3 regions of the Fodinicola acaciae genome follow, and region 1 is predicted to be linked to each of the others. Evidence: riboswitches for the same ligand, from Rfam matches in the RefSeq annotation. Region 1 holds a riboswitch; each other region holds the start of a gene.
What was found. Region 1 has a riboswitch for cobalamin ahead of metE (5-methyltetrahydropteroyltriglutamate--homocysteine S-methyltransferase). Riboswitches for the same ligand answer to the same signal wherever they lie in the genome.
Positions count from the first base shown of each region.

Region 2: it holds a riboswitch for cobalamin, as region 1 does, so the genes downstream of both, GNX95_RS21550 (cobalamin biosynthesis protein) here and metE (5-methyltetrahydropteroyltriglutamate--homocysteine S-methyltransferase) in region 1, are expected to answer to the same signal.
Region 3: it holds a riboswitch for cobalamin, as region 1 does, so the genes downstream of both, cobN (cobaltochelatase subunit CobN) here and metE (5-methyltetrahydropteroyltriglutamate--homocysteine S-methyltransferase) in region 1, are expected to answer to the same signal.

Region 1 covers NZ_WOTN01000001.1:1,082,572-1,093,037, reverse strand. Annotated here, with positions in the region: gene GNX95_RS05015 (RNA polymerase sigma-70 factor) at 1-401, opposite strand, end outside; gene GNX95_RS05010 (carboxymuconolactone decarboxylase family protein) at 536-1,021, shown strand; cobalamin riboswitch at 1,023-1,261, shown strand; gene metE (5-methyltetrahydropteroyltriglutamate--homocysteine S-methyltransferase) at 1,368-3,635, shown strand; gene GNX95_RS05000 (phosphotransferase family protein) at 3,731-4,675, shown strand; gene GNX95_RS04995 (acyl-CoA dehydrogenase family protein) at 4,742-5,908, opposite strand; gene GNX95_RS04990 (DUF899 family protein) at 5,925-6,638, opposite strand; gene GNX95_RS04985 (MFS transporter) at 6,654-8,042, opposite strand; gene GNX95_RS04980 (RNA polymerase sigma factor) at 8,145-9,359, opposite strand; gene GNX95_RS04975 (YciI family protein) at 9,356-9,691, opposite strand; gene GNX95_RS04970 (dienelactone hydrolase family protein) at 9,759-10,466, shown strand, end outside.
Region 2 covers NZ_WOTN01000002.1:1,343,353-1,353,818, forward strand. Annotated here, with positions in the region: gene GNX95_RS21530 (TetR/AcrR family transcriptional regulator C-terminal domain-containing protein) at 1-228, opposite strand, end outside; gene GNX95_RS21535 (DUF2306 domain-containing protein) at 387-1,055, shown strand; gene GNX95_RS21540 (substrate-binding domain-containing protein) at 1,087-2,079, opposite strand; gene GNX95_RS21545 (PadR family transcriptional regulator) at 2,172-2,798, shown strand; cobalamin riboswitch at 3,264-3,394, shown strand; gene GNX95_RS21550 (cobalamin biosynthesis protein) at 3,425-4,333, shown strand; gene GNX95_RS21555 (cobyric acid synthase) at 4,330-5,838, shown strand; gene GNX95_RS21560 (magnesium chelatase subunit D family protein) at 5,874-7,763, shown strand; gene cobO (cob(I)yrinic acid a,c-diamide adenosyltransferase) at 7,763-8,377, shown strand; gene GNX95_RS21570 (cobyrinic acid a,c-diamide synthase CobB) at 8,371-9,690, shown strand; gene cobC (Rv2231c family histidinol phosphate aminotransferase CobC) at 9,687-10,466, shown strand, end outside.
Region 3 covers NZ_WOTN01000001.1:936,650-947,115, forward strand. Annotated here, with positions in the region: gene cbiE (precorrin-6y C5,15-methyltransferase (decarboxylating) subunit CbiE) at 1-921, shown strand, start outside; gene cobM (precorrin-4 C(11)-methyltransferase) at 918-1,727, shown strand; gene GNX95_RS04300 (cobalt-precorrin-5B (C(1))-methyltransferase) at 1,634-2,707, opposite strand; gene GNX95_RS04305 (cobalt-precorrin-6A reductase) at 2,710-3,456, shown strand; gene GNX95_RS04310 (precorrin-2 C(20)-methyltransferase) at 3,431-4,906, opposite strand; gene GNX95_RS04315 (precorrin-8X methylmutase) at 4,915-5,535, opposite strand; gene GNX95_RS04320 (nitrite/sulfite reductase) at 5,532-6,671, opposite strand; cobalamin riboswitch at 6,730-6,895, shown strand; gene cobN (cobaltochelatase subunit CobN) at 6,932-10,466, shown strand, end outside.

The DNA of each region.
Region 1 (10,466 bases):
TCGGCGATCTCGTCGTAGCCGAGGTCGAACACCTCACGCAGCACGAAAACGGCTCGCTCGGTCGGCGTCAGCGTCTCCAACACCAGCATCATCGCCATCGACACGCTGTCGGCCAGCTCCACGTCCTCGGCCACGTCCGGCGCGGTGAGCAGCGGCTCCGGCAGCCACGGACCGACGTACGACTCCTTGCGGCGGCCGAGCGTACGCAGCCGGTTGAGCGCCTGCCGCGTGGTGATCCGCACCAGGTACGCGCGTCGGTTCTCGACCGTGTCCAGGTCGACGCCGGACCAGCGCAGCCAGGTCTCCTGCAGCACGTCCTCCGCGTCGGCAGCCGAGCCGAGCATCTCGTACGCGACGGTGAACAGCAGGTTGCGATGCTCGACGAACGTCTCGGTGTGCATGCCGGTCCTCTCGTGTCGCTCACCAGACACCACGTCGCACCGTGCTGTGACAGTGGCCCTCGTCACTGTCACACGCGGCGAATCGCCGGCATCTCGTGTTCGTCCAGTCCACAACACGAGTGAGGACGATCGTCATGGAACCCCGTATCAACCTGTTCGAGAACGAGCTCGCCGCCAAGTTCGGCAAGCGGTTCGCCAACGCCAGCATGGTGATCAGCAACTCGTCGCTGCCCAAGTCCACCCAGGAGTTGGTCAGCCTGCGGGCCAGCCAGATCAACGGCTGCGGTTTCTGCACCGACATGCACACCAAGGACGCCGCGGCGGCCGGTGAGACCTCAGTACGGCTGAACCTCGTCGCCGCCTGGCGTGAGGCGACCGTGTTCACCGAGGCGGAGCGCGCGGCGCTGGCGCTGGCCGAGGAAGGCACGCGTATCGCCGACCACCACCGTGGTGTGTCGGACGAGACCTGGCAGCAGGTGCGCAAGCACTACGACGACGACCAGCTCGCCGCGCTCGTGTCGCTGGTCGCACTGATCAACGCGGCCAACCGCATCAACGTCATCGTGCGTACGCCGGCCGGCTCGTACCAGCCAGGCATGTTCGACTCCTTCGTCGACTGACTAGAGTTGGCCGCGCAGCTGGTTCGCGGTCCACGTGTGTCGTGTGGACGGCGAGGCAAGAGGGAACCCGGTGCGAGTCCGGGACTGCCCCGCAGCGGTGAGTGAGAACGACAGCCGTCTGTCCCGTACGAGGGACGGCACTGGGTCCGCACGGGCCTGGGAAGCGACGGCCGGTAGGTGACCGGCGAGCAGCCGGTCGTGCTCACGAGTCCGAAGACCTGCCAGCGCCCGTCCCGCGACCGCGGGGCGGTTGGCCGCGACCTCGTGGGTGGGTCGGTCGGTGCGCTCGGTCCTGGGCGCCGACGCTCACCTGCGCGGTCCGCAGTGGACTCGCGAAGGAGAGCCCATGGCAGCAACGGTGTACGGCTTTCCCCGGCAAGGTGTCAACCGGGAACTGAAGAAGGCCGTCGAGTCCTACTGGAGCGGCGCCACCGACGCCGACACGCTCCTGGCCGCCGCGCGTGAGCTGCGACTGCAGCGTTTGGCGCAGCTACGCGACGCCGGCATCGCCGAGATCCCGAGCAACGATTTCTCGTTGTACGACCATATGTTGGACACGGCCATCATGGTCGGCGCCATCCCGGCGCGGCACCAGGCGGAGGCCGACCGCCTCGACCGCTATTTCGCGATGGCGCGCGGCACCGCCGACGCCGCTCCGCTGGAGATGACCAAGTGGTTCGACACCAACTACCACTACCTGGTCCCAGAGCTCGGACCCGGCACCGAGTTCCGGCTCGACGCGACCAAACCGCTCGAGGAGTTCGCCGAGGCCGGCATGGTCACCCGGCCCGTGCTGGTCGGTCCGGTCACGTTCCTGCTGCTGGCCAAGCCGGAGCCGGGCGCGCCGGCCGGCTTCGAGCCGCTGAGGCTGCTCGACCGGCTGCTGCCGTGCTATGCCGAGCTGCTGCAGGATCTGCGCGCGGCCGGCGCCGAGTGGGTCCAGCTGGACGAGCCGGCGCTGGTCACCGACCAGCCGCCGGCCGTGCTGGCGGCGGCGAAACGCGCGTACGACGCGCTCAGCGCGGAAAGGTCGCGGCCGAAGATCCTGGTCGCGACATACTTCGACCGGCTCGGTGACGCGCTGCCGGTGCTCGCCGGCACGGCCGTGGAAGGCCTGGCAATGGACTTCACCGGGCCGGCCGCCGCCAACCTCACCGACCTCGCCGCTGCCGGCGGCATCCCCGGCAAGCGGCTGGTCGCCGGCGTGGTGGACGGCCGCAACATCTGGATCGCCGACCTGCCGGCGGCACTGTCGACGCTTGGTACGTTGCTCGGTCTCGCGCAGACCGTCGACGTGTCGGCATCGTGCTCGTTGCTGCACGTGCCGATCGACGTCACGCTCGAGCGCGATCTGGATCCGCAGCTGGCCGGCTGGTTCGCTTTCGCGGCACAGAAACTGCAGGAGATCAGCACCCTGGCCAAGGGCCTGACCGACGGCCGGGACGCCATCGCCGGGCAGCTCCAAGTCAACGCCGCTCGGCGCGCCGCGCGTGCGGCCTCGCCGATCGTCCGCGTCGATGCCGTACGCGCGCGCGTTACAGCCGTGCGCGACACCGATCGGCATCGCGCGAGTCCTTACGACAAACGCCGCCAAGCACAGCACGAACGGCTGGCGCTGCCCGATCTGCCGACCACCACGATCGGCTCGTTTCCACAGACGGCGAGCCTGCGCAAGGCTCGTGCCGCGCTGCGGTCCGGTGCGTTGACGGCCGAGGCGTACGACCAGGCGATGCGTGAGGAGATCCGCTCGGTGGTCGCCGAACAGGAGGCGCTCGGCCTGGACGTGTTGGTGCACGGCGAGCCGGAGCGCAACGACATGGTCCAGTACTTCGCCGAGCAGCTCAACGGATTCCTGGCGACCACGCACGGCTGGGTCCAGTCGTACGGCACGCGCTACGTACGGCCGCCGATCATCGTCGGTGACGTGTCGCGGCCCGAACCGATGACCGTCCGCTGGTCGACGTACGCGCAGAGCCTGACGCGAAAGCCGGTCAAAGGCATGCTGACCGGCCCGGTGACCATGCTGGCCTGGTCGTTCGTACGCGACGACCAGCCGCACGCGGACACCGCCGCGCAGGTCGCGCTGGCGTTGCGCGACGAAGTCGCCGACCTTGCGGCGGCCGGCATCGCGGCGATCCAGGTCGACGAGCCGGCGCTGCGCGAGACACTGCCGCTGCGCCAGGCCGGTCGCGCGGCCTACCTCGCCTGGGCCGTGGAGTCGTTCCGGCTCACCACCTCCGGGGTCGACGACCGTACGCAGATCCACACACACATGTGCTATGCGGAGTTCGGTGACGTGCTGCAGGCGATCATCGACATGGACGCCGACGTGATCAGCCTGGAGGCGGCGCGGTCCAACATGGCGATCGTCGACGACCTCAGCAGGGCCAGCTATCCGAACGAGGTCGGACCCGGCGTGTGGGACATCCACTCACCGCGAGTGCCGTCGGTGGACGAGATCGCCGCGCACCTGCGTACCGCTCTCGGCTCGTTTCCGGCCGGCCGGCTGTGGGTCAACCCCGACTGCGGCCTGAAGACCCGCGGCTATCCCGAGGTGCGCGCCACCCTGGCCAACCTCGTCGCCGCGACCCGGCACGTCCGCGCGGAGCTGTGACGGCAGGCGGCGGACTCCTGCCTGGAGTCCGCCGCGTCGTTGCCGCGACGATATTGACCGTCTGGCGAGCGCCGCGGGCGAATAGGCTCGCGCTCATGAGCGACGGCGACTGGAGGGATGGCCGGTTCGTGCAGCGCCGGCCCTCCGCGGAGACTTTCGCCTGGGTGGCGGCGTCGATGGGTCGGGGCAGTCGCGTCGTTGGCTGTCGCCGACTGACCGGTGGCGTCTGCTCCGCGGTGAACCGGCTGACTGTCGAGCGACGTGGGGTGCGGACTTTCGTCGTACTGCGACAATACCCGGCCGGGCTTGGGCTGCAAGAGAGCTTGGAGAAGGAGATCGCCAACCTTGGGGTGGTGGCCGGAAGCGGGCTCCCGGTTCCGAGCATCCTGGCTGCCGATGTCGCTGGCGCTTCGACCGGGGGCGCGCCGTCGTTGCTGATGACACGGTTGCCGGGGCATGTCGATCTGAATCCGGCGCAACCCCGGTCGTGGATGACCAGGATCGCGGAGCTTGCCGTATCGCTGCATTCCCTCGATCTCCCCGCGAAGACGTTCAGGCCGTGGAGGGATTCCTGGATCGCCCCGCTCGACGAGTTGCAGGTCCCGGCCGACGCCCACAACCCGGCCGTGTGGAAGGCGGCCTTCGGTGCCATGGCGGCGCCGCCACCACCGGCCAATGCGGTCTTCTTGCACTGCGATTTCCTGCCGGTGAACATGCTCTGGTCGCGCGGGAGGATTACCGGGCTGACCGACTGGAATGGCATCCATCGCGGAGCGCGCGCGATTGACGTCGGGCACTGTCGGCGATATTTGGCGGCGCTCTACTCGCCCGAGTGGGCGGAGCGGCTTCGGTCGCTCTATGAGTCGATCGCCGGGGTGACGCTCGATCCGTGGTGGGACCTGTACGCCCTGCTGCACCATGACGACAGCCAACCGAAGTGGGTCCGTCGTCAGGTCGCCGGCCGCCGTCCCGTCGATGCGCCCGGCATGACCTCCCGGGTCGAGGTCGCAGTCGAGGCAGCGCTACGGCGCCTCGGGTAACAGCGCGCCCCCGGTCCGGGGGATGCCGCTGAAGGTCAACGGCCGGCGGTCGTTGCCGTTACTGGCTCAGTAACTGCGCGGCAGGCCGAGCACGTGCTCACCGAGATAGTTGAGCACCATCTCCTGGCTCAGCGGCGCGATCCGCAGCAGCCGTGCCTCACGGAAATACCGCGCCACGTGATATTCCTCCGAATAGCCCATGCCGCCATGCGTCTGCAATGCGCGGTCCGCGGCCTGGAAACCCGCGTCGGCGCACAGATATTTGGCCGTGTTCGCCTCGCGTCCACACGGCCGGCCGTGGTCATAGAGCCAGGTTGCCTTGCGCAGCACCAACTCCGCCGCGTCGAGCCGCGCCAGCGAGTCGGCCAACGGAAACTGCAGGCCCTGGTTCATGCCGATCGGCCGGCCGAAGACCTCGCGTTCGTTGCCATAGCGTACGGCCCGGCGCAGCGCCGCTCGTCCCAGACCGAGCGCTTCGGCGGCGATCAGCATCCGCTCCGGGTTGAGGCCGTCCAGAAGGTAGCGGAAACCCTGGCCTTCCGCACCGACCCGGTCCTCGGCCGGCACACGCAGGCCGTCGATGAACAGTTCGTTCGACGACACCGCGTTGCGACCCATTTTCCGGATCGGCCGAATGTCCACGTGTGCGCGGTCGAGGTCGGTGAGAAACAGCGTCATGCCGTCGGTTTTCCTCGTGACGTCCTCGATTTTGCTCGTACGCGTGAGCAGCAGGACCTTTTCCGACTCCATCGCCTTGGAAATCCACACCTTGCGGCCGTCGACGACGTAATGGTCGCCGTCACGACGCGCGAAGGTGCTGATCCTCGTCGTGTCCAGGCCGGCTTCTGGCTCTGTTACGCCAAAACACACGTGCAGGTCGCCGTCCACGATCCGCGGCAGCGTACGCCGTTTCAGGCCCTCGGAGCCGTGTACGACCACCGGGTGCATGCCGAAGATCGACAGGTGGATGGAGCTGGCGGCGTTCATGCCGCCGCCGGACTTCGCGACCTCCTCAAGGACGATCGACGCCTCGGTGATCCCGAGGCCGTGGCCGCCGTACGCCGCCGGGATGGCGACGCCGAGCCAGCCGCCACGGGCGAACGCGTCGTAGAACTCGGACGGAAACTCGTGCTCCTGGTCCTTGCGCATCCAGTAGTCGTCGTCGAACCTGCCGGCCAGCTCCGCCACCGCCGCGCGGATCGTCTCCTGGTCTGCCGTCGGTGCGAAGTCCACGCTCCGACCATAGGCCCTAGAGCTCGTCGGGGCGTCCGTCCTCGACCCGCGACCACTGCGCGATCGGCCGTCCGTCCGTACGCAGGTTGGCGCCGTCGACCGGCCACGCCTTCGACCAGCCGGCCGGCGAGTCCTCCCATGGCTCCTGGCGTCCGTAGACGGTCAGGTCCATCAGCGCGTAGCTGTAGTCCATCGCCTCGACACCGCGGCCGGTCGTCCAGTAAGTCTCGAAGACGCGGTCGCCCTCGCGCAGGTAGCAGACCAGGTGGAACATCCCGACCTGCCGTCCGGCCAGCAGCTTCTCCGCGGAGTCCTGCGCGGAGTACCACGGCATCGTCCACCCCATGAAGTCGCGATAGCGCCGCGTCTGCGCGTACGGTCCCTGCGCGAAGACGGCGTAAGTGATGTCGCGCGAATGCAGGTAGGCCAGCTCCGCGACCTGCGTGGTGTAGAAGGTGCAGCCTTCGCACTGCTCGGCCGAGGGATGGCCGTCCCACCACATGAAGTAATACGCGATGAGCTGACGCCGTCCTTCGAACGCGTCGTGCAGCGTGACCGGTCCGTCCGGTCCGAGCACCTCGATACTGGCGTCGACCTCGACCATCGGCAGCCGTCGGCGCGCCGCGGCGATCGCGCTGCCTTCGCGCGTGTGCGCCTTCTCGCGGATCCGCAGTTGGTCCAGCTCCGCCTGGAAAGTGGCGCGGTCGACGGTTGGTGGCAGGTGGTCCATGACTGTCTCCTTCTCTCAGGACTTACGGGTGAATCCGAAGGCCGCGACGGCCACGCCGAGCACGGCGAGGCCACCGATGAACAGGAAGGCCAGGTGGAAGCCGGCGAGGCCGGAGCCACTGACGAGCACGGTCGACACGGCGGCCACGCCGGCGGCACCGCCGACCTCGCGCATGGTCTCGACCAGGCCGGACGCCAGCCCGGCGGCCGACCGCGACACACCGGACAGCGCGCCGATCTGGACGGCTGGACCGCAAAATCCGAAGCCGATGCCGGCGAGCAGAAAGGCCGGCAGCAGGTCGACGGCGTACGCACCGCCTGCCGGCACTCTGGCCAGCAGCAGCGCCGCCGCGGTGACGATCAGCAGGCCGACGACCAGCAGCGAGCGCACCGGCATCCGGGTAGCGAGCCTGGCGCCGACCATCGACGCGGCGAAACTGGTGATCGTGGTGGCCAGCCAGGCCAGACCGGTCTGCACCGGCCGGTAGCCGAGGCCCTGCTGCATCAGCAGCGAGCCGATGAAGATGAACGACAGCAAGGCGCAGTAGGCGAGGAACGCGGTGAGGTTCGCGGCGACGAGCGTACGGTTGCGCACGATCGACAGCGGCACGAGCGGAGCCGCCGACCGCGCCTCGATGCGTACGAATGCAACGAGCAGTGCGACGGCCACCACGAACGGGGCCAGGTTCGAGAGGTTCAGCCAGCCGTACGTGGCGGCGTTGTGCAGTGCGTACACGAACAGCAGCAGACCGGCCGTCACCGTGGTCGCACCGGCGACGTCGAGCCGCTTCGCGCGCTCGCCACGCGGATCGGGAGCCAGGAAGGCGATGGCGAGCGCGATGAACAATACGCCGGCCGGCACGTTGATCAGAAACGACCAGCGCCAGCCCGGACCGGCCGCCAGCAGGCCGCTGGCGACGACGCCGACCGAGCCGCCGATGCCAGCGATGGCACCGAAAATGCCGACCGCGCGGTTGCGCTCAGGTCCCTCCGGAAAGGTGACGGCCAGCAGCGACAGCGCCGCCGGCACGATCAGGGCAGCACCGAAACCCTGGACGGCACGTGCCGCGATCAGCAGGCCGACCTGCTGCGCGGCACCGGCCAGCAGCGAGGCGGCGCTGAAGATCGCCAGGCCGGTCAGGAAGACGCGCCGGCGGCCGAGCTGGTCGGTCATCCGACCACCGAGCAGCAGGAAACCGCCGAGCAGCAGGGCGTACGCGACGACGACCCACTGCAGCACGCTCGGTCCGACGCCGAGATCGCGCTGCATCGACGGCAGCGCCACGTTCACGATCGCGGTGTCCAGGCCGACCATGGCCGTGGAGGTGCAGGCCAGTGCCAGCACCAGGCCACGCCTGGCCGGCGCCGCCCGACTGCTCTGGGTCCGCTCTTGGATAACTGACATCTCGGGTTCCTTCGTCTGATGGGTTTTCGTCCCACCGACGAAGCGGCCGGCGCCAGATCGACATCCGTCGCGAAAAACTTTTGCCAGTTTCGTTGACGCAGGTCAGAGCGAGTGCAGGCGGCTGCTCAGATAGCGGCGCTCGGCATCGGTCGGCGCCAGCCGCAGCGCTTGCTCGTACGCGACCTTCGCCTCGGCCACGCGACCATCGCGCCGCAGCAGGTCGGCCCGGGTGGCCGGCAGGAGGTGATAGCCGTCCAGCCGGCCGGACTCGGCCAGCTCGTCCACCAGTGCCAGGCCGGCCGCGATGCCGTCGGACATCGCCACCGCCACCGCGCGGTTGAGCTCCACGACCGGCGACGGCGCCAGCCGGGCCAGCTGCGCGTACAACGCGGCGATCTGCGGCCAGTCGGTCGACGCCGAATCGGCCGCGGTCGCGTGACAGGCGGCGATCGCGGCCTGCACCTGGTACGGCCCCGTCCGCCGGATGGCCAGCGCCTGGTCGAGCACGGCGACACCTTCGGCGATCATCGCCTGGTCCCACGCCGACCGGTCCTGCTGCTCGAGCGTCACCAGCACGCCGTCGTCCGTACGCGACGCGCGCCGGGCCTCGTTGAACAGCATCAACGCGAGCAGGCCGCGCGGCTCTGGCTCGGCCGGCATCAGCTGGACGAGCACTCGTGCCAGGTGAATCGCCTCTGCGGTCAGCGCGCGGTCGCCGTCATGCTCGTCGTAGCCCTGGTTGAAGATCAGGTAGAGCACCGCGAGCACCGCGGCCAGCCGCTCCGGCAGCAGCTCGGCGGGCGGCACCCGGTATGGAATGCCGGCCTCGGCGATCTTGCGCTTTGCGCGTACCAGCCGCTGCGCCATCGTCGGCTCGGCGGTCAGGAACGCCTTGGCGATCTCGACCGTGCTCAGGCCGGCGAGCGTACGCAGCGTGAGCGCTACCCGAGCCTCGAACGGCAGCGCCGGATGGCAGCAGGTGAAGATCAGCCGCAGCCGCTCGTCGGCGATCTCGTCCGGCTCGGGCACCGGCTCTGCCAGCACGGCCAACTGGCGCAGTTTCTCGCGCCCGGCCGCGTCACGTCGCAGCCGGTCGGTCGCGCGGTTGCGCGCGGTCGTGGTCAGCCAGGCACCTGGCCGCTTCGGGATGCCATCACGCGGCCAGGTCTCCAGCGCGCTGGCGAAGGCCTCCTGCGCGCAGTCCTCGGCGAGGTCCCAGTCGCGGATGAGGCCGATCAGCGTCGCGACCACCTGGCCCCACTCGTCGCGGTAGGCCGCGTCGACCGCCGCGCGTACGTCGTCGACCGATGCCGTCATTCCCAGACCGGACGGATCTCGACGCCACCCCACCGCGCGTACGGATGACCGGCGGCGATGGCGATCGCCTCGTCGAGATCGGCGCAGTCGATGACGACCAGGCCGCCGACGAAGTCCTTGGTTTCCGCGAACGGCCCGTCCGAGACCAGCGTCTCGCCGTCGCGGACGCGTACGGACGTGGCGGTCTCGACCGGCCGCAGCCGCAGGCCGTACAGCCGCACGTCACGCCGCTGCAGGTCGGCCAGCCAGGCCTGGTGCACCGGATCGGCGGCCAGCTCCTCGTTGCTCGGTGACCTCGACTCGTCGTCGCAGATCAGCAGGACGTACTTCATGCGGCGAGTCTGGCACGCCGGTGTGACAACGGCAGTCGCGCATTGCGTGGCTGTTTACGATCACCGCATGTGCTACTCGGAAAACGATGCCGTGCCGGCGGCTCCCGGCGACGAGGGGCCGGTGAGCGGCACTCATCTTCACCTGACCGCCGCTGACGGCGGCCGATATCCGGCCTACCTGGCCACCCCCGAGCGGCAGTCCGGTGCGCCGATCCTGTTGCTGCCGGACGCCGGTGGCCTGCATTCCTTCTACTTCGGCGCGGCCCGCCGGTTCGCCGGGCTCGGTCATCCAACGCTCGCGATCGACTACTACGGACGTACGGCCGAGTCCGACTCACGCGAGGACGACGACTTCGAACACCTGCCACACCAACAAAAGCTGCGTCGCGAGGCGATGTTGTTGGACGTGCGCGCCGGCGTCGACCACCTCGCCACGGTCGCCGACGGCGATCCGTACGTCCTCGGCTTCTGTCTCGGCGGCGGCACCGCGTTGTTGGCCGGCACGACGGACATCGGCCTCGCCGGAGTCGTCGCGTTCTATCCGTACACCGGCGAGCTCGGGCCTGACGAGCCGGCGCTGCCGGACGACTTCGTCACCGCGATGCGCCGGCCGGTGCTCGGGCTCTTCGGCGATGCCGACGCCGTGATCCCCACCGCCGTCCCACGCGCGTACGACGACTTCCTGGACAAGGCCGGCGTGCCGCACGAGATCGTCATCTATCCAGGAGCGCCACACGGTTTCTTCGAGCGGCACTATCTCGAGCGTGAGGCGCGA
Region 2 (10,466 bases), on a different contig from region 1:
CAGCGGCGGCGGCGTACGCACCGCCGTCCCGGCTCCGGGCCGGGTCTCGACGAGTTCTTGCTGCCGCAGCCAGCTGAGCACCTTCGTCGCCGTCGCCATCGCGACACCCCAGTCCGCGGCGATCCGCCGCGTCGACGGCACCCGGTCTCCGGGTCGCAGCTCACCGCTCTCGATCTGCCGGCGGATTTCCTTGCCGATGACCACATACGGTGGATCGTCCGTCGCCATCGTCGTCTCCTCGCGTACTAGTGCGCTTTGCGTCTGACCATATCAGCGTACTAGTGCGCACTGCTACCTGAGGCGTAGTTTCTGCTTGCTGTCGCGGCAAAAGGCGATCGCGTTGGTACGGTGTACGAACAATCGGCCGGACCAGAGGATCGGGACGTATGACGACCACAGTTCAGGGAAAGTCCATCGCGGCGGGACCCCGGCGGTCCTGGTGGCGCCGGCCGTGGATCGTGCCGTTGGCCTTGCTGGCGTTGCTGTTCCTCGCCTTCTCGTTGCCGCCGTACGCGACGCTCAATCCGGCGCTTTCGCGCGTCCCATCCTCGTTTCCGTTGCACTATCCGCTGTTGGTCGCGCACGTCGGCTTTGCCACGGTCGCGATGGTGACCTGTTGTTTCCAGGTGTGGCCGTGGTTTCGGCAGCACTATCCGGTGGCGCACCGCTGGCTCGGCCGGACGTACGTCTTCGCCGGTGTGTTGCCGGCTGGACTATGCGGCCTGATCATCGGCGCGGGCACGCCATTTGGCCTCGTCGCCGCCGGAAGTGACATCTCGCTCGCGTTGTTGTGGCTGTTCTGCACGATGGCCGGCTATCGCATGGCGCGGCGGCGCCGCTTCGCCGATCACCGGCGCTGGATGATCCGCAGCTTCGCGCTCACGTTTTCCATCATCACCAACAGGATCTGGGGGATCATCCTGTTCATTGTGTTCCTGCCGCAGGCGACCGGACCGGAGGCGGCACAGCAGATCGGTCCGCTCGGCGCTTGGCTGGGCTGGACGACCGTGTTGCTGTTCACCGAATGGTGGCTGGTCGAACGCCGGAAAGCCTAGTGTCCCGAGTCTGACTCGGGACACTAGATCACTAGACTCGGTGCGTCTCCAGGGATTCCGGTGCGAACAGCTCGGCCGGCGTCAGCAGCCGCTCGGCCAGGCCCTGCTCGTACGAATAACGCAGGAAGGTGCTCAGCGTCTTTTCGTTGGCGCGCAGGCCATACGGCCAGAAGTCGGCGCCCATCACGCGGCGCGTGTGCTCGACCGCGTCGTAGAGCCACGGCAGCATGTAGCGCGTCGCGGCCGTTTCCGCCAGCTGCGCCTGGACCTCGTGTTTTGCCGCCGTGAACGCCTGAAAGAGTGACCGTGCCAGCCAGCGGTGCTGGTCGTAGATCTCGCGCCGCAGCACGATCACATGCATGATCGGGAAAATCCCGGTCTCGGCGAAGTAGGCCTCCTCCGCCAGCCGCGGTGCCGCCAACAGCCGGCGCAACGACCTGTCACCGTCCAACATGGACGGTGGCGTACGCGGACTGTAGAGCGCGTCGATCTCGCCGGCCAACAGCATCTCGGTCAGCGTACGGTCAGCCGGAATCGGCTCCACCTCGACACCACCTGGCAGCCGCAACTCGATTTTCTCCACGCGTCCCGGCTGGTGCAGGCCACCGGTCCGATAGCGAACGGATTCCACCGGCACATCGTGAAACTCGGCCAGGATGCCGCGCTGCCAGACGGCCGCGGTGACCTGGTATTCCGGCACGCCGACGACTTTTCCGCGCAGCTGCGCCAACTCGTGCATCGCATTGTCTGCACGTACGTAAATGCCGTTGTGCCGGAACGCGCGCGACGGAAACACTGGGATGGCGACGAACGGCGCGGCACCAAAAAGAGACAGGACGTACGACGAGAGCGACATCTCCGCGGCGTCGAACTCCTGATAGCGCGCCATCCGGAAGAAGGTCTCCTCGACCGGCAGCCGCAGATAGGTCAGATCGACCCCCTCGGGCCGGATCCGGCCGTCCGCGAGCGCCTGCGTGCGGTCGTAATCCCAGCATGCCAACGTGATCGGCACTCGTACGCTCACCGCGCCTCCAGGTAGGTCGCCGGGTATATGCCTATGCGTCGTAGTATTACCGGAACCAACTGAGCGTCCGGCCGGAACAGGAGGAGCGGACGGTGTCGCTGCGCCACGCGTTGCTCGCTTTGCTGGAGGCCGAGCCGATGAGCGGTTACAGCCTGGCCAGGTTTTTCGAGCAGTCGGTGGCCTACGTCTGGCACGCACCGCATTCGCAGATTTATCCGGAGCTGCGGCGGATGCACGAGGCGGGGCTGATTTCCGGCCGGTCGGAAGCGCGCGGCACCCACGCGACCAAGACGATTTACACGCTCACCAAAGAAGGACGCGCGGAGTTGGCGCGCTGGGTCGAGGAGGTCACGCCGTCGCAGCGCGAACGGGACGCCGGCTATCTCAAGGCGAGCTATCTGGAATACGCCAGCTTTGCCAGTGCGCGCAAGCAGTTTGAGGCACACCGCGCGCATCACGAGGAACAGCGGCGGCGCTGGGAGGCGCACGTACGCAACCTGGAAAACCGCGACACCGACCTGCTGCGCATCCGGCTCGCGCAAAACGCTGAGCTGGCCGACGCGGTGGTCGCGTACAAGGTGCACGTCTATCACGGCCTCATCGACCGTGCGAAACACGAAGTCCGCTGGGCCACCGCCGGCCTGAAGCTGGTCGACGAGCTGGAAGCCGGATTTCGCGCCGGAAAGAAGGCGGCGCCGCGCAAACGCAGGACCGGATAGCCGGCGCGCCCTGGCGTCTGGTTTCGCGCATCCAAGTGCCTCCCGACCCGCCGACGACTCAAGATATACGTATCGAGTGACCTAAACAACGCGGTGCGTAGTCTTTGCGGTGATTTCACGCGCTATGTCCGCGGAGACTGTTGTTTATGTCTCGCCATACCTATATCTTGGAATACGCGCCGGACCGGGCCCCCGACCGGCCCGGCGCACTCGACCGATGGTGCTGCCTGGTCGTCGGGCACGACTTCCATGGCGGATCGGTCATCGTTGTTTTTCCTGGGGTCGGAGCCCCCGGACCCCCGTCCGTGTGGTCGGGTCGCGTCGGGTGCCTGCGAGTTGGCGGCAGGCCTTTCCCCGCGTCGGATCGGATGGTCCGGTTCCGTTGGAAGTGGTGCGGCGATCGTCGATGGCGGCGCGGGCGTGTGATGTGGTCGCGGCGCGGGGCTCCTTGACACTGCGGAAACGGCTGTGGTTGCGTACGAGGGTTCGTCGACGGCAGTGGAGGAAGCCGGTGTGAATCCGGCGCGGTCCCGCCACTGTTAGCCAGGCCACCCAGCCCGGCAGCCAGGAACTCCGGCCGTCGATCCTTCGTCCCGAGGCGTGGACACCTCGAGGAAGGCGTGTCGATGCTGCGTGGCGTGCCGCTCGCACTGCTCGCGGGTACGTTGCTCGACGGCGTTCTCGGCGACCCGCGGCGCGGCCACCCGGTCGCGGTTTTCGGCCGCGTCGCGGCATCCCTGGAAAACCGGATGTGGGCCGACAGCCGACCACGCGGCGCGGCGTACGCCGCAACCCTCGTCGGCGGCGCGGCCCTGGTCGGCGTCGCCGGACAGCGGTCGTGGACGATCACCGCGGCGGCGACCTGGACCGTTCTTGGCGGCACCTCGCTCGTACGCGAAGGCCGGCACATGCGGACTTTGCTGGCCGGCGGCGATCTCCCGGCGGCACGGCAGCGGCTGAGCCACCTGTGCGGCCGCGACGCCACCGAGCTGGACGCGTCCGAGCTCAGCCGGGCGACCGTCGAATCGATTGCCGAAAACACCTCCGACGCGGTCGTCGCGCCGCTGTTCTGGGGTGCCGTGGCTGGACTGCCGGGCCTGCTGGCATACCGAGCGGTCAACACCTTGGACGCGATGGTCGGTCATCACAACCCGCGCTACGCGCGTTTTGGCTGGGCTGCGGCCAGACTCGACGACCTGGCCAACTGGCTGCCGGCGAGGATGACCGGCTTTCTCGCCGCGGCACTGGCCCCGACGGTCGGCGGCAATCCCGTCCACACCTTGCGAACGATGTTTCGGGACGGCGGCGACCATCCGAGCCCGAATGCCGGCCGGTGCGAGGCCGCGTTCGCCGGCGCGCTCGGCGTACGGCTCGGCGGCGCCAACCGCTACGGCGATCGCGTGGAGATACGCGGAAATCTCGGATCCGGCAGGGCACCGACGGCCGACGACATCGCGCGTGCTGCTCTGCTTTCCCGCCTGGTCGGCGCTGCGGCGGCGGTTTTGTTCGCGTTTACGCGAAAGGTGCTGTCATGAGCGGCGCGTTGTTGGTCGCCGGCACCACATCGGACGCCGGCAAGAGCATGGTGACCGCTGGCCTGTGCCGCTGGCTTGCTCGCCAGGGGGTCAAGGTCGCGCCGTTCAAGGCGCAGAACATGTCGCTCAACTCCGCGGTTACCCGCGATGGCGCGGAAATCGGCCGCGCGCAGGCCGCGCAGGCGGCCGCCGCCGGGATCGAGCCGGAGGCCGCGATGAACCCGGTACTGCTCAAACCCGGCAGCGACCGGCACAGCCAGGTCGTGTTGCTCGGCCGGCCGATCGCCGAAGTCAGCGCACTTTCCTACCATGAGGTGAAAGCGCGGCTCCGCGACGCCGTACTCGACTCGCTCGCGGACCTGCGCTCACGCTATGACGCGGTGATCTGCGAAGGCGCCGGCAGCCCGACCGAGATCAACCTGCGCGCCACCGACATCGCCAATCTCGGCCTGGCCCGCGCCGCTGGCCTGCCGACGCTGGTGGTGGGTGACATCGACCGTGGCGGTGTTTTCGCAGCCATGTTTGGCACATTGGCGCTCCTCGAACCCGCCGACCAGGCGCTGATCTGTGGTTTCGTCGTCAACAAGTTCCGCGGCGATCCAGGCCTGCTCGGTCCGGGTCTGGCCGGCCTGCGGCAGTTGACCGACCGCCCGGTGGCAGGCGTGTTGCCGTGGGTACGTGGACTTTGGCTGGACCTCGAGGATTCACTGGCGCTCGCCGCGGACCTGCCGGCCGTAGGACCGCCGGTCGGTGCGGACATGTTGCGCGTCGCGGTCGTACGTTTTCCGCGGATTTCGAATTTCACCGATGTCGATCCATTGGTCGCCGAGCCAGGCGTCGCCGTACGTTTCGTTACACGCCCGGAAGAACTGTCCGACGCCGACCTCGTCGTGTTGCCTGGCACACGCGCCACAGTCTCGGATCTGTCCTGGATGCGCGACAACGGCATCGCCGACGCGATTTCGCGACGTGCGGCGGCGAGGCAACCGGTGCTTGGCATCTGCGGTGGTTACCAGATGCTCGCCGGTGTCATCCACGACGATGTGGAGAGCAGACAGGGGAAAGTCACCGGGCTTGGCGTCCTTCCCACGGCTGTCCACTTTGCAGCCGAAAAGGTGCTCGGGCGGCCGACCGGACGCGCGTACGACCAGGATGTCGATGGCTACGAGATCCACCACGGCCGCGTTTCGGTCTCCTCCGGTGATTCTTTTCTGGACGGCTGCCGGTCCGACAGCGTCTGGGGGACCAGCTGGCACGGAATCCTCGAAAACGACGGGTTTCGGCGATGCTTTCTCGCCGAGGTCGCGGCGGTCGCCAACCGCCGCTTCGTCCCGGCCGAGGTGAGCTTTTCCGCCGTACGACAAAGATCGCTGGACATCGCCGGGGATCTGGTGGCCGACAACCTGGACACCGGTTATGTGCTGCGACTGCTGGAAGCCGGTCCGCCGGCCGGACTGCCGTTCGTGCCGCCAGGTGCGCCGGACCTTGAGGGGGAAAGCCCGTGACTGCGCCGATCTTTCCGCTCAGCGCGGTCGTCGGGATGGACGACCTGCGCCTCGCGCTGGTGCTGAACGCGGTTTCTCCGGCGATCGGCGGTGTGCTCGTACGCGGTGAGAAAGGCACGGCGAAGTCCACCGCTGTGCGCGCGTTGGCAGCGGTCCTGCCGGCGGTGGCCGTCGTCGGCGGCTGCCGTTTCAGCTGCGATCCGGCCGATGCCGACCCGTCATGTCCGGACGGGCCGCACTGCTCGACGGATCCGGCCGAGAACCGTCCGGCGCGGCTGGTCGAGCTGCCGGTCGGCGCGAGCGAGGACCGGTTGGTCGGCGCGCTGGACATCGAGCGTGCGCTGGCCGAAGGTGTCAAGGCGTACGAGCCGGGCCTGCTCGCGGCGGCACATCGCGGGATTCTCTACGTCGACGAGGTCAACCTGCTCGGCGACCATCTGGTCGACCTGCTGCTCGACGCGGCCGCACTCGGCACGTCCTATGTGGAGCGAGAAGGGGTGTCGGTGCGGCACCGCTCGCGTTTTCTGTTGGTCGGCACGATGAATCCGGAGGAAGGCGAGCTGCGGCCGCAGCTGCTCGACCGATTTGGCCTGACCGTCGAGGTGGCCGCGCCACGGAAGGTCGACGACCGTGCCGAGGTGGTCCGCCGGCGGCTCGGATTCGACGCGGATCCGGCCGCCTTCACCGCTCGTTTCGCTGAACAGGAACGAAAGTTGTCGGAGCGGATCGTACGCGCGCAGGCGTCGCTGTCCGATGTGGACCTGCCCGATGCCGCGCTGCGACAGATCGCGTCGGTGTGTGCCTCCTTCGAGGTGGACGGCCTGCGCGCCGACATTGTCATTGCTCGCACGGCAATCGCGCACGCGGCCTGGCAGGAGCGGCAGACCGTCGACGCCGAGGACGTCCGTGTCGCGGCTCGGCTCGCGTTGCCGCACCGGCGTCGCCGGAATCCGTTCGACGCACCGGGACTGGACGAGGAGCAGCTCGACAATGCCTTGTCTGAAGCCGATCCGCCGCCGGGGCCTGCTGGGCCGGACGACGACGGACCTGGCTCCGGCGCCGCCGCCAGCGGAGAAAATGCGATGGGGCCGTCCAAAGAGTCGGTCGCAGCGCCGACCGAGACCTTCCGTACGCGCCGGCTGGAAGTGCCAGGTGTCGGCAGCGGCGTCGCCGGCCGCCGGTCGCGCGCGAAGACCGACTCCGGTCGGGTGACCGGATCTCGTCCGTCCACCGGAAAATCCGGTCGTCCGCATCTGGTTGCGACGATGGCCGCCGCGGCACCGCAGCAGAAGGCTCGGGGACGCAGCGGCACTGGACTGGTCGTCCGGCGGGAGGACGTGCGGCTCGCGCGTCGCGAAGGACGCGAGTCGAACCTGGTGCTTTTCGCCGTGGACGCCAGCGGATCGATGGCGGCGCGAGCCCGGATGAGTGCGGTCAAAGGCGCTGTCCTGTCGCTGCTTCTCGACGCCTACCAGCGGCGCGACAAGGTCGGCCTGGTGACTTTTCGTGGTGACAGCGCGGAAGTGGTGCTGCCACCGACCTCATCGGTGGATGCCGCGGCGGCTCGGTTGACCGCATTGCCGACCGGCGGACGTACGCCCCTGGCGGAGGGTTTGTTGCGAGCACGCGAAGTCCTGCGGGTCGAACGCCTGCGAGACGCGCGCCGGCGGCCGCTTCTCGTCGTCGTCACCGACGGACGAGCGACGGGTCGCGCCGGCAGCCCCCTGGAGGACGCGCATCGCACGGCCGCGTTGTTGGCCTCCGAAGGCGTCGCGGCCGTTGTCGTGGATTGCGAGAACGGTCCGATCCGGTTGGGTTTGGCGGAAAAGCTGGCGACGGTGCTGGACGGTCCGGTGCTCCGGCTGGAGGAGCTGGCGGTCGAGACACTTGCTGCCTCGGTGCGTACGCTCACCGGAGCGGCCTGATGCCGCAAGGAAAACCGAGCGTGGTGCCGGACGACGGCCTGACGACGCGCCAACGGCGCAACCGTCCGCTGTTGATCGTCCACACTGGACAGATGCGCGGCAAGTCCACGGCCGCCTTTGGCATGGCGATGCGCGCCTGGAACCAGGGATGGTCGATCGGCGTCTTCCAGTTTGTCAAGAGTGCCAAGTGGAAGGTCGGCGAGGAGTCGGCTTTTCGCGCGCTCGGCGCGATGCACCGGCAGACCGGCGAAGGTGGACCGGTCGCCTGGCACAAGATGGGTGAGGGTTGGTCGTGGATCCAGCGGCCAGGCAGCGAGCAGGACCACGCTGCCAGTGCCGCCGAGGGATGGGCTCAGATCAGGCGGGATCTGGCGGCGGAGACGTACGACTTCTATGTGCTGGACGAGTTCACGTATCCACTGAAATGGGGTTGGGTCGACGTTGACGACGTGGTCGCGACGCTGCGAGACCGGCCGGGGCGCCAGCATGTCGTGATCACCGGCCGCGATGCCGCCGCGCCACTGGTCGAAGCCGCCGACATGGTGGTGGAGATGACGAAGATCAAGCATCCGATGGACAGCGGCCAGAAAGGTCAGCGAGGCATCGAATGGTGACCGTCCCCCGGCTGGTCGTCGCGGCACCGGCGTCGGGACACGGCAAGACGACGGTGGCGACCGGTCTGATGGCGGCCTTGACTGCCAGCGGACTTTCCGTGTCACCGCACAAAATCGGCCCGGACTACATCGACCCCGGCTATCACGCACTGGCCGCCGGCCGGCCGGGCCGCAACCTGGATGCCGTGTTGTGCGGCGAAGAACTCGTGGTGCCCCTGTTCCTGCACGGCGCAAGCGGTTGTGACATCGCGATTGTCGAAGGTGTCATGGGGTTGTACGACGGACGCGGCACGACCTCGTACGGATCGACGGCGCACGTGGCCAGTCTTCTGGACGCTCCGGTGCTGTTCGTGGTGGACGCCGCCGCGCAGGGTCGATCGGTGGCCGCGGCTGTCGCGGGTTTTCAGGCGTACGACCAGAGGATCCGGATTGCCGGCGTCGTCCTCAACCGCGTCGGCTCCGACCGGCACGAGGAGATCCTGCGCACCGCACTGAGCGAGCTCGGCATTGCGGTGTTGGGGGTCCTGCGGCGCGACGACGCGATTTCGGCGCCATCGCGCCATCTCGGACTGGTGCCGGCCGCCGAACGCGCCGCGACGGCGGTGTCCACTGTGGACAACCTCGGCGCCGCGATGGCGGCATCCGTCGACCTGGCCGCGGTCGTGGGCATTGCGCGCTCCGCCGGCTCGCTGGCTGGCCGGCCGTGGCAGGCACCGGTCCGTCAGGTGTCGCGACGACCGATCGTGGCGATCGCGGCCGGACCGGCATTCACCTTCTCGTACGCCGAAACCGCCGAGCTGCTGACGGCAGCCGGTGCCCAGGCGGTGCCCTTCGATCCGCTGCACGATCCGCAGCTTCCGCACGGCACCGCCGGACTGGTGATCGGTGGCGGGTTTCCGGAGATCCATGCCGAAACGTTGTCTGGCAACGAGCCGCTTCGGCGCGCGGTCGCCGCGTTCGATGGCCCGATCGCCGCCGAGTGTGCCGGTTTGCTGTATCTGTCCAGAGAACTTGACGGCCATCCGATGTGTGGCGTGCTGGATGCCAAAGCCGCGATGACGCCTCGGTTGTCGCTGGGTTATCGAGACGCGGTGTCGGCGACGGACTCCGTGCTGTTGCCGCGCGGCGTTTCGGTCACCGGGCACGAGTTTCACCGCACGGCCGTCGAACCGGCGGCAGGACCGGCGGCCTGGTCGTACGACGGACGATCCGAAGGTTTCGCGATCGGCTCCGTCCATGCCTCGTATCTGCACCTGCACTGGGCCGGCCACCCGGAGATCGCCAGCCGGTTCGTCCAGGCAGCGGCCGGATGAGCGCGCTCGTCGTCGGCGTCGGATGCCGGTCAGGCGCGACCGCGGACGACATCCTTGCGCTGCTCTCCAATACGCTCGCCGAGGCCGGGCTGTCGATCGGCGCCGTCAGCCAACTGTCCACTGTGGACGTCAAGGCGACGGAGCCGGCCGTGGTCGAAGCGGCCCGGCGTTTGGGCGTGCCTGTTGTCGCCTGTCCGGCGACGACGCTGGCCAGTATCGAGGTCTCGCAAATGAGCGACGCGGCGGCGTGTGCGGTCGGCACGGGCAGTGTCGCCGAAGCGGCTGTCCTTGCCGCCGGTGCGGAGATCGTTGTGCAGCGTGAGAAATCGGCCGTCGCGACCGTCTCGGTGGGACGGCTGACATTTGACCTGTCGCATCACGGTGACGCCGACGCGGAGCCGGGTTTGGTGGACCTCGCCGTGAACGTACGCGCCGGCGCACCGCCGGGCTGGCTGCGCGACCAGTTGACCCAGGCGCTGCGGGAAATCTCCGCGTATCCGGATGTCACGACCGCTCGCCTCGCGGTGGCGCGGCGGCATAGCCGCGACCCGGCCGAGGTGCTGCTGACCGCTGGTGCGGCGGAAGCCTTCGTATTGCTGGCAAGGACGACACGAGCACGCCGGATCGTCGTCGTGCATCCGCAGTTCACGGAGCCGGAGGCGGCGATGCGCGCTGCCGGTCACCGTGTCGAACGGGTCGTATTGCCGGCCGAGTCGGGATTTTTCCTTGATCCTGCCCTGGTTCCGACGGATGCGGATCTCGTGCTGGTGGGGAAT
Region 3 (10,466 bases), 150 kb from region 1:
ACCGTCCTGCCGCACCTGTCGTCGCTGTCGCTCGCCTGCGCGCGGCTTGGCTGGCCGGTCGAGGATGTCGAGGTGGTCAGCGCGGTCGGTCGTCCGGTCGAGACGCTGCATCCGGTTGTCCAACCAGGCCGCCGAATTCTCCTGCTCAGCGCCGACGGACGGACGCCTGCCGCAGCCGCTCGGCTGCTGGTCGACCGCGGCTATGGGCCGAGTGAGGTTGCCGTGCTGGAAAGGCTCGGCACCGAAAAGGAGCGGATCGTACGCGCGACGGCGGAGAAATGGACCGATGACGCCGATGCGCTGAATGTCGTTGCCATTACGTGTGTTCCGGCCCCGGAGGCGGCGCTTTTGCCGCGTACGCCGGGGCTGCCGGACGACGCGTACGAATCCGACGGCCAACTGACCAAACGCGAGCTGCGCGCGATCACGCTCGCGCGGCTGGCGCCGGTGCCAGGACAGCTGCTGTGGGATGTCGGTGCCGGCGCCGGCAGCATCGGGATCGAGTGGATGCGCCACCATCGCACGTGTCGCGCCATCGCGGTCGAGCGGGATGCCGAGCGTGTCGCGCGGATTGGCCGTAACGCGGCAAATCTTGGCGTGCCAGCGCTGACGATCGTCAGCGCGGAGGCGCCGGATGCGTTGGCCGGGCTGGAGAAACCGGACGCGATCTTCGTCGGTGGCGGTGTGACGGTCGCCGGCATGGTCGAGACGTGTTGGGACGCACTGAAACCTGGCGGCCGGCTGTTTGTCAACGCCGTGACGATCGAGTCGGAAACATTGGTCACGGCGTGGCAGGGGCGGATTGGCGGCGAGCTCGTCCGCGTCGAGATCAGCCGAGCCGGGGCGCTCGGCGGATTCACCGCCTGGCGGCCGATGTTGCCGGTGACACAATGGATCGTGACGAAAGAGGCGACGCCGTGACCGTCCGATTCATCGGAGCCGGTCCTGGCGCCGCCGACCTGATCACCTTGAGAGCGCGGAAATACATCGAAGACTCGCCGGTGTGCCTCTACGCCGGAAGTCTCGTCCCGGAAGATCTTCTGGCGCATTGTCCGGCCGGCGCGAAGTTGGTCGACACGGCCAATCTTAGCCTCGACGAGATCGTCGCGGACATGCTCGCGGCCGACCGGGACGGCCTCGACGTGGCCAGGCTGCACTCCGGTGACCCGTCGGTTTTCAGCGCGGTTGCCGAACAAACACGCCGGTTGGACGCCGCCGGCGTGGCATACGAGATCGTGCCTGGCGTGCCCGCCTTCGCCGCCGCGGCTGCCGCACTGAAACGCGAACTGACCGTGCCAGGGGTCGGACAGACGGTCATCCTGACGCGTACGTCGGTGCGTGCGACGCCGATGCCGGAGGGCGAAGACCTTGCCACGCTTGGCAAAAGCAGGTCGACCATCGTCCTTCACCTTGCGGTGCAACGGATCAGCGAGGTGGTCGACGAACTTGTCCCCAATTACGGCGAAGACTGTCCGGTCGCCGTCGTCGCGATGGCGAGCCGACCAGACGAGATCATTCTGCGCGGCACGTTGGCCGACATCGCGGCCCAGGTGCGGGCAGCCGGCATCCGTCGTACGGCGGTCATCGTCGTCGGCCGCGTCCTCACGGCCGGAGACTTTCCCGACAGCCACCTCTATTCGGCGGCTCGTGACCGGCCGACGATGACTCCGGCGCGGTCTATGACGACGACGTCGACCACGACCGGTGCCTCCCGGAGCACCGATTGAGCGACCGTACGTGCGCCGTCGGCGACCAGATCTCCAAGTGGCAGGCCCGCTTTCTGGCAGATCTGCAGTGCGCCGAGCGCGGTGTTGGCCGCGCGCACCTGCTCCACCAAGTCCTGCGAGCCACCGGCCGATGCCACCAAGGTGGCGAGAAAATCCGGACTGACCTGCGAACGGCCGGAATGCAGGTCCAGATGTCCGTCCGCCAGCTTGGAAAGCTTGCCGATGCCGCCGGCGATGGTCAGCCGCGGCACCGGATGCCGTCGCAGGTATTTCAGCACGGCACCGGCGAAATCACCCATGTCCAGCAGCGCATCGTCCGGCAGGCGGTAAAGCTCGGCGGCGACGCGTTCGGACGTGCTGCCGGTGCAACCCGCGACATGCCGGCGGCCGGCGGCGCGCGCCACGTCGATGCCGCGGCGGATGCTGTCGATCCAGGCCGAGCAGGAATACGGCACCACGATGCCGGTCGTGCCGAGGATCGAGAGGCCACCGAGAATGCCGAGCCGCGGATTCCACGTACGGCGAGCGATTTCCTCGCCGTCGTCAACGGAAACCTCGACGACGACATCGCCGCTGCCGCCATACAGCGCGGCAACCTTGCCGAGGTGCTCTCGGATCATCCGCCGCGGCACCGGATTTATCGCCGGCTCGCCAACGTCCAGCGGCAGGCCCGGCTTCGTCACCGTGCCGACACCAGGACCCGCGCGAAAAGTCACACCGGAGCCACCGGGACGTACGGTCGCACCGATCACCGCGCCATGCGTCACGTCCGGATCGTCGCCGGCATCCTTGACGATCGCGGCGGAAGCTTCACCCGGTCGCAACGACTCACGTGCCAGCGCGAAAGCTGGTTGCTGTCCGCGCGGCAACGTGATGCGCACCGAATCTGGGAAATCTCCGGTGAGCAGCGCCGTGTACGCGGCCGTCGCGGCGGCGGTCGCACACGCGCCGGTCGTCCAGCCATGACGCAGCTCGGTCATCCGTGACCGCGCGCATCCTGGTTCTGGGCGGCACCGGCGAGGCGCGCCGGTTGGCCGCACTGCTGCAAAAACGCTATGCCGTCGTGTCGTCGCTGGCTGGCCGGGTGAGCAATCCAGCGCTGCCGGTCGGAAAAGTGCGGATCGGCGGTTTCGGCGGGGTCGAGGGCCTGACGGTTTGGTTGCGGGACAACGACATTGACGCGGTCATCGATGCGACGCATCCATTCGCGAGCACGATGACCGCGTCCGCCGCCGAGGCGACGCAGCGGCTCGGTCTGCCTTTTGTGGTCGTCCGCAGGCCACCCTGGCAACCGCAGCCTGGCGACGACTGGCTGTGGGTCGACGACATCGCGGCGGTGCCGGCGGTCCTGCCGGGAGAGCGCGTCTTCCTGACGACCGGCCGCACGGATCTGGCGGTCTTCGCCGATCTGGACGCCTTCTGGTTTCTGGTGCGTACGGTCGATCCGCCGCGGCCTCCATTGCCGAAACGGTGCGCGGTGATCCTCGACCGTGGACCGTACACAGTGGACGGTGAGCTGGCGCTGCTCCGCGAGCATCGAATCGACGTGCTGGTCAGCAAGAACAGCGGTGGCGAGCTGACCGCCGCGAAGCTCGTCGCGGCACGCGAGCGCCGTCTCCCGGTCGTGATGGTGCGCAGGCCACCGCTGCCGCCGGTCGAGACGGTGGCGTCGGAGCAGGAGGCCGTTCATTGGCTGCGCGATGTCATTCCGGATAGCGGCGCGGCGTGAAGACGATCTGACGACCGTCGCGTTCGGCCATCCGCGTCTGCGACGAGCCGACGATCAGCAGCGTACGCATGTCCACTTCGGACGGATCGAGATCCTCGAGGCGGACGGCGCGTACGCTTTCGGCCGGGCCGCCGGCATCTCGGCCGATCACCACCGGCGTGTCCGGATCGCGGTGCTTCAACAGAAGATCGCGAGCGTCGACGAGCTGGTGCCTGCGAGTGTGAGACGCGGGGTTGTAGATGGCGATCACCAGGTCGGCCTCAGCCGCCGCGGCCAGCCGGCGCTCGATCGCCGACCACGGTTTGAGCCGGTCGGACAACGAAATCACGCAGTAGTCATGGCCAAGCGGTGCGCCGATCCGGCTGGCAACGGCCTGCGCGGCGGTTACTCCTGGCAGCACGGTGACCGGCACGTCCACGTATTCCGGCTGGCACGCGACCTCCAGAACCGCCGTCGCCATCGCGAAAACTCCAGGGTCACCCGAGGAGACGACAGCGACGCGGCGGCCTTCCTGTGCGAGGCGGAGCGCGAGTGCCGCTCGCTCGGCCTCGACGCGGTTGGGCGAGGGATGCTTGCGTTGCCGCGGACTGTCCGGCAGCCGCTTGAGATATGTCCGATAGCCGACCAGATCGTCGGCTTCAGCGATCGCCGTGGCGGCTTCAGGCGTCAGCCAAGGCCGGCCGGCTGGTCCCAGCCCAACGACGGTGACGCCACAGCCGGGTCGGTCGGAGCGTCGCGAGCTTGGCAGCAGAGCCACCGAAAAGTACGGCACGTCCGCAGCGTCCACAGTGGACAGTGGAGCGACCCGCTGGCGAGAGGTCGTGGCGCGCTCCACATACCAGGCCTCGTCCAGTTTCCCGGCCTCGGCGAACGCGGACCGTACGCTCTCGAACGAGCGGCCGAGCTTCATCACCGCGGCCGTGTCGGTCTCCGCCAGCCGCCTGGCGAGCTCTGCCGGCGGCAGAGTTCCCGGCAGTACGGTGAAAACCTCGTCGCGCTCCGCGAGCGGCTGGCCGACCTGGGCGGCCGCCGCGCTCACCGAAGTGACACCGGGGACGATTTCGGTCGGATAGCGGTCGGCAAGTCGTTTGTGCATGTGCAGATAGGAACCGTAGAAAAATGGGTCGCCTTCACACAGCAGCGCGACATCCCGTCCGGCGTCGAGATGAGCGGCCAGCCGCATGGCGCTTTTCTGGTAGAACTCGTCGATCGCGCCCTGATAGCCACCGGGATGATCGGTTTTCTCCGTTGTCACCGGATAGACGAGCGCTTCCTCGATCTGGTCGTCGCGTAGGTATGGCGCCGCGACCTGCCGTGCGATGCTTCGGCCGTGGCGCGCGCTGTGATAGGCGATCACCTCCGCGGCGCCGATCAGCCGCGCCGCCTTGATGGTCACCAGCTCCGGATCACCGGGGCCGAGCCCGATCCCGTAAAGGCGTCCTGTTGGCACGGACGTGTTCACTCCTGTTCACTCGCGATTGCGTTGATGGCGGCGACCGCCATCGCGCTGCCGCCGCGACGACCGTGTACGACGACGAACTCCAGGCCGCTGTCGGACAGTGCGCGTTTGGACTCGGCGGCACCGACAAATCCCACCGGCAGGCCGAAAACGGCGGCTGGTGTGCCGGCACCTTCGGCGACCATTTCCAACAGCCGAAATAGCGCGGTCGGTGCGTTGCCGATGGCGACGACTGCACCGGCGAGGCGATCGCGCCACAGTTCCAGTGCGGCGGCACTCCTGGTCGTACGTAGTTTCCTCGCCAGCTCGGGGACTGTCGGATCCGTCAGCGTACAGACGATGTCGTTGTCGGCTGGCAAGCGGCGCCGCGTGATGCCGCTGGCGACCATGGCGGCGTCACACAATATCGGTGCGCCGCCTCGCAAAGCCTGACGTGCCATAGCGCCGACGCCTGACGACCACGCGAGATCGTCGACCAGATCGGTCATGCCACAGGCGTGAATCATCCGCACGGCCACCTTTTCCAAGTCGGGTGGCACCCTGCCGAGATCGGACTCGGCGCGGATCGTCGCGAAGGACCGGCGATAGATTTCCGCGCCATCCTTGAGATAATCGGTCACCGGAGACCTCTCACAACCTGGACCGGCGACGCGGTCAGCCGGCCGTCGACCTGGTATCCGTCCGGTGTCGCGACGATGTCGATCGCGTCGCCGGCTGGCCGGCCACATCGGCGTCCGCAACCCGACCAGTGAACGGGGCGGCCAGATGTCAGATGTGAGACGGAAAGTGCGGCGTCGGCGCGTACGTCTGCCAGCGCGCTCGCGCATCGCGGCCGACCGGCACATGACGTGACACCGATCCACGCCGAGTCGGGATCGACGATCAGGCCAGCGGCCAGCAAAGCCTCGGCATCTCCGCCAGGAACGAAAATGCTGCGCCACGGCGTTATTCGTACGTCCACGGTCATCGCGGCAGCCTGGTTCGCGGTGAGCCGGCCGAGCGGCACACCGACGACGAGCGGATCCCGGCCGACGGTTGTCGGTTTTGCCGACGCGTACGCGCTGATCTCGCCACCGGCCCTTAGCGCGAGGCGCCGAGCGACGTTCGCGGGACCGTCGGTCAACTCGGCCAGTCGCCAGGCAGTCGATTCCTGGGCGACGCGCTCGGCGAGAAATGCTTCGGCGGTCGCGCGTACGGTGGCGGCGGCATCTCCCGCTGGCACCCGGATTCCGGTGTCCTGGCCGGCGAGGACCAGCGCGAAACCGGCGGATTTCGTCGCGATGAGACCAATATCACCGGCCAGGCCGATCACGTCGCCTCGACCGTCGTCGACGACGACCAGGAAACGACCCGGCAGCGCCGCCAGCGACGGCGTGTCCACCAGCGCTGAATCGATCGCCGCGACCAGCGGATGTACGTCGAGCAGCCCACCGGAACGACCGCTGAGTGGCGACGCGATGATGTTGCGTATCCGCTCATGCGTGGCCGACGGAAGCAGTCCGGCCGCCGCCAGTCGGTGTGCCAAATCGATTTCCGCGCCTGCCGGCAAAGCCCTGATCTGGATGTTGGCGCGGGAGGTCAGCTCGAGTGTGCCGTCGCCGAGTTCTTGGGACGCCGTCCGCAATATCGCGAGTTGGGCGGCGGTCAGCGCGCCACCCGGAAGGCGTACGCGCGCCAGCCCGCCATCGGCGGCGGGATGCACGCGCAGCGCTCCGGGACAGCGGTCGGCTGCCTCACGCTGCACGGATGTCGTCACCCGCCGGATACTACTTGCCGTTTCGCGTTTGACCAGACCTGCCTTAGAGTGGGGCTGCCAACTGAACAGCGATGACGGTGCAGGAAGCCGGTGCGAATCCGGCGCGGTCCCGCCACTGTGACCGGGAAGCGACCCCCGCGACACGCCACGGCCGACACGGCTGGAAGGCGCGGGGTGAGCGGTGATCCGGGAGCCAGAACACTCGCCGTCGTCGTGCCACGACCCCGGAGCGCGGACTCCGGAGGAGAGGATGCACAGGCATGATCCTGCTGCTGTCGACGTCGGACACCGACCTGCTGTCGGCCCGCGCGAGCGGTGCGAATTTCCGGCTGGCCAACCCGGCGCGTACGGACGTGGCCGATCTGCCGCGACTGCTGGAAAACATCGACCTCGCCGTGGTGCGCGTTCTCGGTGGCCGCCGTGCCTGGCAGGACGGCCTGGATGCGCTGCTGGCCAAAGGCATTCCGTTGGTCGTGTTGAGCGGCGAACAGTTGCCGGACGCCGAGCTGATGGAGTTGTCGACCGTGCCGATCGGCGTCGCGGCCGAGGCGCACGCCTATCTCGCGCATGGCGGACCCGCGAATCTGGCGCATCTGTATGCATTCCTGTCCGACACGGTGTTGTTGACCGGTTTCGGCTTCGCGGCTCCGGAACCGATGCCGCTGTGGGGTGAGTTGGAGCGTACGAGCACTGGCAGCGGTCCGGTTGTCGGCGTGCTCTACTACCGCGCTCATCATGTGGCTGGCAACACGGCTTTCGTGGAAGCCCTATGCGCGGCCATCGAGGCGGCCGGCGGTGAGACCTTGCCCGTGTTCTGCGCGTCTCTGCGTACGGCGCCAGCGGAAATGCTGGCCAGACTGGGAAAAGTCGACGCGCTGGTGGTGACCGTGTTGGCAGCCGGCGGCACGACACCGGCGGCGGCCACCGCCGGCGGTGACGACGATGCGTGGGATGTCGGCGCACTGGCCGAGCTGGATGTCCCGATCCTGCAGGGACTGTGCCTGACCAGCGACCGGAACACCTGGTCTGACAACGACAACGGCCTGTCGCCGATGGACGTGGCCACGCAGGTGGCCGTGCCGGAGTTCGACGGCCGACTGATCACCGTACCGTTTTCGTTCAAGGAGACCGATTCCGACGGCCTGACGCGCTATGTCGCCGATCCGGAGCGGGCCGCTCGCGTCGCCGGGATCGCGGTCGCGCATGGCCGGCTGCGGCACGTCGCCGCGGCTGACCGCCGGATCGTCCTGATGTTGTCGGCGTATCCGACCAAGCATTCCCGGATCGGCAACGCGGTCGGACTGGACACGCCGGCTAGCGTCGTACGGCTGCTGGAAAAGATGCGGTCCGCCGGCTATGTCGTCGGAGATCTTCCCGGTGTGGCCGCGCAGGACGGAGACGCGCTGATGCACGCGCTGGTGGAGGCCGGCGGCCAGGATCCGGAGTGGTTGACCGACGAGCAACTGTCCGGCAACCCGATCCGGATCTCCACGGCGAAATACCGCGCGTTCTACGACACGCTTCCGCCGGATCTGCGACAGAGCATGGAAGAGCACTGGGGACCGCCGCCAGGTCAGTTGTACGTCGACAATGGCGACATCGTGCTTGCCGGCCTGCGCGGTGGAAACGTCGTGGTGATGGTGCAACCTCCGCGCGGATTCGGCGCGAACCCCATCGCGATCTACCATGATCCCGACCTGCCGCCAACGCACCACTATCTGGCCGCCTACCACTGGCTGGCCGAGGATTTCGGTGCGCACGCGGTGGTCCACGTCGGCAAGCACGGAAACCTCGAATGGCTGCCGGGAAAGACGGTCGGCATGTCCGCCTCCTGCGGCCCGGACGCCGCTTTGGGCAACCTGCCGCTGGTTTATCCTTTCCTGGTCAACGATCCCGGTGAAGGTACGCAGGCGAAGCGCCGCGCACACGCGACGTTGATCGACCATCTGGTGCCGCCGATGGCACGTGCCGACAGCTACGGCGATCTGGCCCGCCTGGAGCAACTTCTCGACGAACACGCCAACATCGCGGCAATGGATCCGGCCAAGCTGCCGGCCATCCGCGCGCAGATCTGGACGCTGATCCAGGCGGCCAAGCTGGACCACGATCTGGGTCTGGACGACCGGCCGCATGACGCGGAGTTTGACGATTTTCTGCTGCACGTCGACGGCTGGCTCTGCGAGGTGAAGGACGCGCAGATCCGTGACGGCCTGCACATTCTCGGCGAAGCGCCGATCGGTGCGGCGCGGGTCAACCTGGTGCTGGCCATGTTGCGCGCACGACAGCTGTGGGGCGGCCGCCACGCGCTACCTGGCCTGCGCGAAGCCCTCGGTCTCACCGACGGCGCTTCACTGTCCACTGTGGACGATCATGAGGCAACGGCACGGTCGCTGGTCGAGCGGATGGAGGCCGCCGGCTGGACCGCGGCGGACGAGGTCGTACGCGATGTTCTCGGTGTTTCCAACGACACTGTCGAGCGGATTCTGACCTTCGCGGCAACCGAAATCGTGCCGCGGCTGGACCGCACGACCGACGAGATGTCGGCCGTCCTGCACGCGCTCGACGGCGGCTATGTGCCTGCCGGTCCGAGCGGATCGCCGCTGCGCGGCCTGGTGAACGTGCTGCCAACCGGTCGCAACTTCTATTCGGTCGATCCGAAAGCGGTGCCGAGCCGGCTCGCCTGGGAGACCGGCCGGTCGCTTGCTGAGTCGCTGCTCGCGCGTTATCGGGAGGACACCGGCGAATGGCCACGTTCGGTCGGCCTGTCGGTGTGGGGGACCAGTGCGATGCGGACGGCCGGTGACGACATCGCCGAGGTTTTGGCTCTGTTGGGCGTACGACCGGACTGGGACGACGCGTCGCGCCGGGTGACCGGCTTGGCGCCGATCGAGGTGGCCGAGCTGGGACGGCCGCGGATCGATGTGACCGTACGCATCAGCGGCTTCTTCCGCGACGCTTTTCCGCATGTCGTGGCAATGTTGGACGACGCGGTGACGTTGGTCGCCGGCCTGGACGAGGCGGACGAGGACAACTTCGTGCGCGCGCACGTACGAGCCGACGAGGCCGAGCACGGCGACCGGCGGCAGGCGACCCTGCGAGTCTTCGGCTCGAAACCCGGCACATATGGCGCCGGTCTGCTGCCGCTGATCGACAGCCGCAACTGGCGCGACAACGCCGACCTGGCCGATGTTTACCAGACCTGGGGCGGATTCGCGTACGGTCGCGACCTGGACGGTGCGCCTGCGCGCGACGCGATGCGCACGGCGTACCGGCGGATCGCCATCGCGGCGAAAAACACCGACACGCGCGAGCACGACATCGCCGACTCCGACGACTATTTCCAGTATCACGGCGGCATGATCGCCACCGTACGCGCACTGACCGGCGAGGCTCCGGCCGCCTACATCGGTGACAGCACGCGTCCGGAGTCCGTACGCACCCGGTCGCTCACCGAGGAGACAGCACGGATTTTCCGCTCACGTGTGGTGAATCCGCGTTGGATCGCCGCGATGCGCCGGCACGGCTACAAAGGCGCGTTCGAGCTGGCCGCGACCGTCGACTATCTGTTTGGCTACGACGCGACCGCCGATGTCGTGCCGGACTGGATGTATGAGCAGTTGGCCTCGACGTACGCGCTCGACCCGGAAAACCGGAAATTCCTCAACGAGTCCAACCCGTGGGCCCTGCACGGCATCGCCGAGCGGCTGTTGGAGGCGGCGGACCGGCAGCTCTGGCGTGAGCCGGATCCGGCGACTCTTCGTGCCTTGCAACAGATCTACCTGGAGACCGAAGGCG